DNA from 3 places in the Pseudarthrobacter sp. NPDC058196 genome. Region 1 is predicted to be linked to each of the others. Evidence: riboswitches for the same ligand, from Rfam matches in the RefSeq annotation. Region 1 holds a riboswitch; each other region holds the start of a gene.
What was found. Region 1 has a riboswitch for cyclic di-AMP ahead of ACFVVC_RS15290 (M23 family metallopeptidase). Riboswitches for the same ligand answer to the same signal wherever they lie in the genome.

Region 1 (2,254 bases):
CCACCGTTTCCCAGACCATCGGCCGGATGGAGCGCGACGGCCTGGTCGTCGTCTCCGGTGACAGGCACCTGGAACTGACCGACACGGGCCGCAAGCGGGCCACCGAGGTTATGCGGAAGCACCGGTTGGCCGAGCGGCTGCTGGCCGACGTGATCGGACTGGACTGGGCCTACGTCCATGACGAGGCCTGCCGCTGGGAACACGTCATGAGCGAGCGGGTGGAGCGGCGCATCTACGAGATGCTGGACCACCCCACGGAGTCGCCCTACGGCAACCCCATCCCCGGCCTGGCCGCTTTGGGCGGGCAGCCCGGACTCGGCTTCGGCGACGGCGCCATCAGCCTGGTGGAGGCCATGAAAGCCTATGGGCCCGCGTCCGCAGTGACCATCAGCCGGCTGGCGGAACCGATCCAGGTGGAGCCGGAACTGCTGACCCAGCTCGACGAAGGCGGGATCCGGCCCGGCGCGGCAGTGTCACTGGAACGCGTGGGTGACTACATCTCGGTACGGGTGGCAGGAATCGACGGCGCCCTGGAGCTTCCGCCCGAGGTGGCCGCGCACGTTTTCGTCGCCGTGAACCAGGCCTGACGCCGACCTCCTATACCCCACCCGAGGGGTCCCACACAAAGATAACGGAATTGTTACCTAGGGTCTTAAGCCCCTATAGTGGAACCCAGCGTTGATACTTAAGCGTTACCTGATCCGGAGCCGAGCTCTGCCAGCGGGCCAGGTGTACGAGTCGTTACTGGCAGAGGCGGGGGAACCACAACTGGCAGCGGGGGACTGCCTTGGGGTGAAGTCCGTCAGCAGCAAGCCTCTCCAGTGAAGGATTCTTCCGGGAATACCCCTGTGCAGAAGTTTGCCCATGACGGGCCGGGTCTGTGATCTCTCTGACCCGAATCCGACAGCTAACTCCGCAGGCTATTCCAGAGAGGAACCCTTCTTGACCATGCAGACCTCCCGGGGCCGCCGCCGCGCGGCCGGCCCCCCTGAGGCACCCCGGGTTGTCGAACCCGCCGCTGCGGAGCGCCCCCGCGACCCCCAGCGGGATGCACGCCGCCGCCGAGGTCCGTTCCGGCAAATCACCGACTTTGCTGCGGCCAGCGGCATCGGCCAGAAGGCCGGTATCGCCCTGGCCGCCACCGGCCTGGTGCTGACGGTGACCATGCCCGCCACCGGCCCCGTCATGGCGACGGATGCCGCCGGCACCGCACCCCAGGCTGCCTCCGCAGTCAGCCCCCAGCCCCAGATTTCAGCCGATGTGGGCGCCCAGATCGACTTCAGCCGCTCGGCCGTCGTCACGCAGGCGGACCCCGACGGAAAGCTGAAGCAGCTTCTGAGCGCCCAGTCGGCAGGATCGGTCACCCGGGCCGCTTCTGCCGGAACCCTGGCCGCCCCGCTGGCATCCCTTGTGACCGCGTCGCCCTTCGGCTACCGGGTCAGCCCCATTACCGGGGGCACGGGAGACTTCCACCGCGGACAGGACTTCGTGGCTCAGTGCGGGACGTCCGTCCTGGCTGCCGCAACAGGAACCGTGACCTTCGCCGGCTGGCACCAGTTCGGCGGCGGAAACCGGGTGGTGATCGACCACGGCAACGGCCTGGAGACCACGTACAACCACCTCTCGTCCTTCAACGTCAAGGTGGGACAAACGGTCTCCCGCGGCGAGGTCGTGGCGCTGAGCGGAACCACCGGCGCGTCCACCGGCTGCCACCTGCACTTCGAAGTGCAGGTCAATGGCGAAGTGGTCGATCCGATGGGCTGGCTGTAACCGTATGATTGCGCACTCTCAGATCGCAGTGACTCGCCGTGACCTGAATGTGACATTGAAGCAAAACTGCTGTACCGTCTAACTCGCGTCAACTTTTCCGAAGTTGACGCTCTTGAGTGGATTGCCTAACTCTGCCACCGCTCAAGGTCCGTTCGCATTTCATCGTCTGGCAGGGGCGGGGGAACCAATTTTGGCCTTCTGCATTCCGGAAGGCCTTGGGGTTAAGTCACGAGCTTCCCAGGAAGCAAAGTGGCCGGGTGACTCCCATCCGAATCCGACAGCTCACCTCGCAGGCATTGGGAGAGGCTACCTTCGTGTCTTCACGCCATAATTCTGCGCGCCACCGTGCGCAAACGGTTCGCGCCAACCCCTTGGACGCCGTGTCCAAAGCCGTGAGCGCCAATGCCGGGACCGTGGGCCGCCAGGCTGCCGTTGTGGCAGCGGCTTCAGGCCTCATCCTGAGCATGGGCCTGCCGGCCACCGC
Region 2 (2,254 bases), on a different contig from region 1:
GGACTACACCCTGTTCTTCCGGAACCTCGGCAGGGCGGCCCGCGGCGATCTGCGCCCCGTGCGCGGGATGGTGATGGATTTGTCCGGCTTCGACGCCTGGTCGGAGCGGTGGCTGGCACTGCAACCCGACGCAGGGCTGATGGAGAGCGTCAACCCGGCGTACATTCCCCGGAACCACCTGGTGGAGGAAGCCCTCGCCGCCGGCACGGAAGGGGACATGGCCCCATTGCACCGCCTGCTTCAAGCCGTCACCGATCCTTTCACCGAGCGGGCCGGACTGGAACGCTATATGGAAGGCGCCCCGGCGGACTTCGGCACCTACAGGACCTTCTGCGGGACCTGATCCGCCACGGAACGAGTGCCGCCGCAGAACGACAGGAGGGTGGCAACCGGAGACCCGGTTGCCACCCTCCTGTCGGAAGCAGGCTTTGCTGCGCGAAGGCTAGGCCACGCGGACCACGGAGTAGCCGCTGAGCCAGCTGATGGAGTGCACCTGCGTGGTGTAGCCGTTGACGCCGCCACTCACGACCTGGCCGTTGCCGGCGTAAACGCCTACGTGGCCCGAAGTGATGATCAGGTCGCCAGGTGCCGGGCTCCCGACCACGCTGCCGTACTGGAAGAACTGCGTCGGAGCCAGATCGCCGACGCTCTTGCCGACGGAGCGGAGGGCCTTTTCGACCATGGCGGTGCAGTCCTGGCTCACGCCGATCTGGCTGTAGGCCGAGGCCAGGATGGCAGCGCCGGTGCCGGTCCCGGTGGTGGAAGCCACCGGTGTGGCGGATGCGTAGGACATGTTCATGCCGGTGTTCGCCGGTGCGGTGGCGGCTGCCGCCTGGACGGGGGCCGCTGCCGGCGCCGGGGCAGGTGCTGCCACGTAGCCTGCGCCGGGGATCTGGATCTGGTCGCCGGGGTAGATGATGGACGACAATCCCAGGCCGTTTGCGGCCAGGACGTCATTGAGGCTGACTCCGTACGCGGCCGAAATCGCGCCGAGGGTGTCCCCGGAAACGACCGTGTGGACGGTTGCTGCCGCGGCTGCCGGAGCAGTTGCAGGAGCTGCGGCGGCCTGGACGCTGGCCTGCTCAGTGGTGTCCGCGCCAGTCACGCCCGCGTGGGCCGGGGCGCCAACGCCGAAGGCAATGCCGGACGCGGCGGCAACAGCGAGGGCCGGACGGCCAAACGAACGGGCCTGTGACTTGGCCGTCACGGCCAGCCCCTCGAGCGCAATGGAGCGGGCCGGGGTCGCGCGGTGGCGGGCAGTGGTGAGATTTTTTGACACGGTAGATCGCCTCTCCCATGCCTGCGGGGTGAGCTGTCGGGTTCGGGTTGGAGATACCCGGCCGGACACCTCTCCGCGGTGGGCGGAGGAGCTGTCCGACTTAACCCCAAGACCTCAGAGGCCGTGGAAACTTGGTTCCCCCGTCCCTGCCAGCATGAATGCGATTGAATCCCGGTATCAGCGGCAGGGCTCGGCAAACTGATGGGAATGTCCCGTTTGGGGAGGGACACCAGAAGACCATAACCCGCCGACACTCCAATTGTCACGTTTCGGTAACATACGAGCTTTCCCTCTCGTATTCAACCAACGATTGGATGTGTCCGTTCCGTCCGCGCCGGACTGCGGTCGGACCGGGGCAGCCCCATTCGGTCACAAAGCGGGCACGGCCGCCTTTCCGCACCGGTGTGTCGCAGGTATGCTTCGGGACTATGCCCCTGTTCGTGACTACGCCCAAGTCCCCGCTGTTGGCGGGATTGCTCGCCATCGCAGTGGCAGCGGCTACGGTTTTGCCTGCTTCTGCGGACGAGCCTCCACCGCCCGGCGGATATCCGTCCTGGGCTGATGTGCAGCAGGCGCAGTCTTCCGAGGCGGCGAAAGCGGCGGAGATCACCACCATCAACGGGCTGCTGAGCGGCCTCCAGACCCAATCGGAAGCCGCCGGTGATACTGCGGTCCGGGCAGCGGCTGACTACGCCGCAGCAGATGCCGAGCTGCAATCGGCATCGACGAGGCTGGACGCATTGTCCGCCCAGGCCGCCCGCGCCAACGACGAACTGGCCCGGCATCGCAAGGAAATCGGCGCCCTTGCCGTCCAGTCGTACAAGACGGGCGGGACCAATGCCGGGTTCTTCGTTGCCCTTGATGCCCTGGAGAAGAACAGCGTCCAGGGGCTCAACCTCGTCCAGCTGGTGGGCGACAAGACTGCGGCCTTGGTGGACAAAGCTGCTGCCGCCGGAAAAGTTGCCGCGTCACTGG
Region 3 (2,254 bases), on a different contig from region 1:
ACGGCGCTCGCCATCGCGGCATCGCTCGCCGGACCGATGGCCTTCTCCCTCTCGACGGCGGCGACGGCGCACAGCGGGGCCATTGTCAGCGCCGGGCCGGCGACGTCATTCGGCGGCCCGGGCGGGTTCGGCGGAAACCGGACCGGCGGGCTCGGCGCGGGCGGCAATGCCCGGCAGTTCAGCGGCCAGGCCGGACAAGGCCAAACCGGCGCAGGGCAGGGTGCCGGCCAAGCCGGCGCAAGGCAGGGCGGCCCCGGTGCCGGCGGTGGCCGTGGCGGCGGGATGGGCGGCCTCCTGGGTGCGCCCACGCCGTCGGCCGGGCTCGTGGCCGCGCTCAAGGACGGCGCCTCAAACTACACGTGGGCCGCGGCGGTGGTCGGTTCGAACAACGCCGCAGGCTACCAACTGGCCACGGAATTGCCGGTGATGGCCGTGGGCGGCTTCAACGGCACCGACCCCTCTCCCACGCTGGAACAGTTCCAGGCGCTGGTAGCCCAAGGCAAGATCCACTACTTCATTGCCGGCGGGACCATGATGTCCGGCAGCGGTTCGGACGCCTCCACCCGGATTGCGCAATGGGTGGCGTCTACCTTCCAGTCGGAAAACATTGGCGGGACCACGGTCTACGTCCTCGCGGGATGATCGACCCCTGGGGGCCGGCCTTGCGGCAAATCGACGCGCCAGGAGTCGTGACTTCCGTTACCTAAATGTGACTAATGCGCGATCTTCCTGTACCGTCGATTGGGTGCGGTCCCCGTTCGGGCCGCATATCCCGGGTTGACGCCAAGCTCTGCCGCTTCCCGGATTCCGCTTGAGCAACGGCAGAGGCGGGGGACCCACCGTCCCGGGCAATGATTGCCCTTGGGGTTAAGCCAGCACGTGTTTTTTCCGTGCGGCCGGATGCCCTCATCCGAACCCGACAGCTAACTCCGCAGGTGTGAGAGGCGATCAATCATGTCTAAATCCATGGCAAAACCATGCCTGCAAGACAAGGCAAAACACCGGGCCAAACCCCAGCCCGCCAAAAAGACCACCGTGGGCCGCCGTGCTGCGATCCTTGCGGCATCGTGCGCGGTGCTGGTTGGCGTTGGCGCGGCAGGCCAGGCGACCACCAGCATGACCCAGGCGTCGTCCACCGGATCAAGCCCTTCCAGCTCCGCTGCTGATGCCCAAATGAGCATCGAGAAGAGCGAAATCCGCTCAAACCCGGCCGCGAACCCCGCTCCTTCCGCCATCAGCGTGGCACCGCAGGCAGCGGAGCCGGCCCCGGCACCCGCACCCGCCGCCCCCGCCGCCCCCGCCGCTGAAGCACCCGCCCCGGCGCCGGCCCCCGCACCTGCGCCTGCTCCCGCCGTCGCGGTTAACGATCCTGCGGGCGCCCAAGCCTATGCCGCCAGCCAGCTGTCCTCCTTTGGCTGGGGACCGGACCAGATGCAGTGCCTCCAGACGCTGTGGACCAAGGAATCCGATTGGACCACCACGGCCACCAACGCCAGCAGCGGCGCGTACGGCATCGTCCAGTCGCTGCCGGCGGAGAAGATGGCCAGCGCAGGCGCCGACTACCTGACCAACTACCGCACCCAGATCAACTGGGGCCTGGACTACATCAAGAAGAGCTACGCCTCGCCCTGCGGTGCGTTGAACTTCCACCTGGCACACAACTGGTACTAGGCAGCACCGGGCACCACTGCCCCAACGCACACCGCGGGCCGCATCATGATGATGCGGCCCGCGGTTTCGCGTTAACCGGCGTCCCGCACCTCGCCCTGCCCGGAGTTCCGCCAGGGGATGTACTGGACGGCCCACTTGTTGCCGTCCGGATCAGCGAAGTACAGGAAGTGGCCCCACTGCTGCACGTCCACGTCGCTGACCTCCACGCCGTTACCCTTGAGCTGGCGGTGGGCAGCCTCGATGTCGGTGACCACCAGCTGCAGGTTGGATCCGGTGCCGGGCGGAGCATCGGTGAGCCCTTCGCCGATGCAGATGGAGCAGGCGGAGCCGGGCGGCGTCAACTGCACGAACCGGATCGACTCCGACGGGCGTTCGTCGTAATCGGCGTTGAAGCCAACCTTGTTGACATAGAAATCCTTAGCACGGTCCACATCGGATACCGGGACAAAGACAAGTTCGAGTTTCCAGTCCATCCGCACAGGCTAGCGGCGGGAACCGGCTCGGAAAAGGGTGGGGCGCTACCCGGCAATTCCGTAGAGGCGGTCGCCGGCGTCGCCGAGGCCGGGAACAATGTAGGACTTCT

Region 2: it holds a riboswitch for cyclic di-AMP, as region 1 does, so the genes downstream of both, ACFVVC_RS00695 (LysM peptidoglycan-binding domain-containing protein) here and ACFVVC_RS15290 (M23 family metallopeptidase) in region 1, are expected to answer to the same signal.
Region 3: it holds a riboswitch for cyclic di-AMP, as region 1 does, so the genes downstream of both, ACFVVC_RS20625 (hypothetical protein) here and ACFVVC_RS15290 (M23 family metallopeptidase) in region 1, are expected to answer to the same signal.

The regions. Positions count from the first base shown of each region.
Region 1 covers NZ_JBHVVN010000010.1:62,064-64,317, forward strand. Annotated here, with positions in the region: gene ACFVVC_RS15285 (metal-dependent transcriptional regulator) at 1-587, shown strand, start outside; cyclic di-AMP (ydaO/yuaA leader) riboswitch at 696-938, shown strand; gene ACFVVC_RS15290 (M23 family metallopeptidase) at 949-1,770, shown strand; cyclic di-AMP (ydaO/yuaA leader) riboswitch at 1,883-2,080, shown strand; gene ACFVVC_RS15295 (C40 family peptidase) at 2,151-2,254, shown strand, end outside.
Region 2 covers NZ_JBHVVN010000001.1:144,989-147,242, forward strand. Annotated here, with positions in the region: gene ACFVVC_RS00690 (YdiU family protein) at 1-343, shown strand, start outside; gene ACFVVC_RS00695 (LysM peptidoglycan-binding domain-containing protein) at 443-1,279, opposite strand; cyclic di-AMP (ydaO/yuaA leader) riboswitch at 1,283-1,472, opposite strand; gene ACFVVC_RS00700 (coiled-coil domain-containing protein) at 1,720-2,254, shown strand, end outside.
Region 3 covers NZ_JBHVVN010000018.1:12,860-15,113, reverse strand. Annotated here, with positions in the region: gene ACFVVC_RS20630 (glycosyltransferase family 39 protein) at 1-642, shown strand, start outside; cyclic di-AMP (ydaO/yuaA leader) riboswitch at 789-951, shown strand; gene ACFVVC_RS20625 (hypothetical protein) at 955-1,671, shown strand; gene ACFVVC_RS20620 (glyoxalase superfamily protein) at 1,743-2,144, opposite strand; gene upp (uracil phosphoribosyltransferase) at 2,190-2,254, opposite strand, start outside.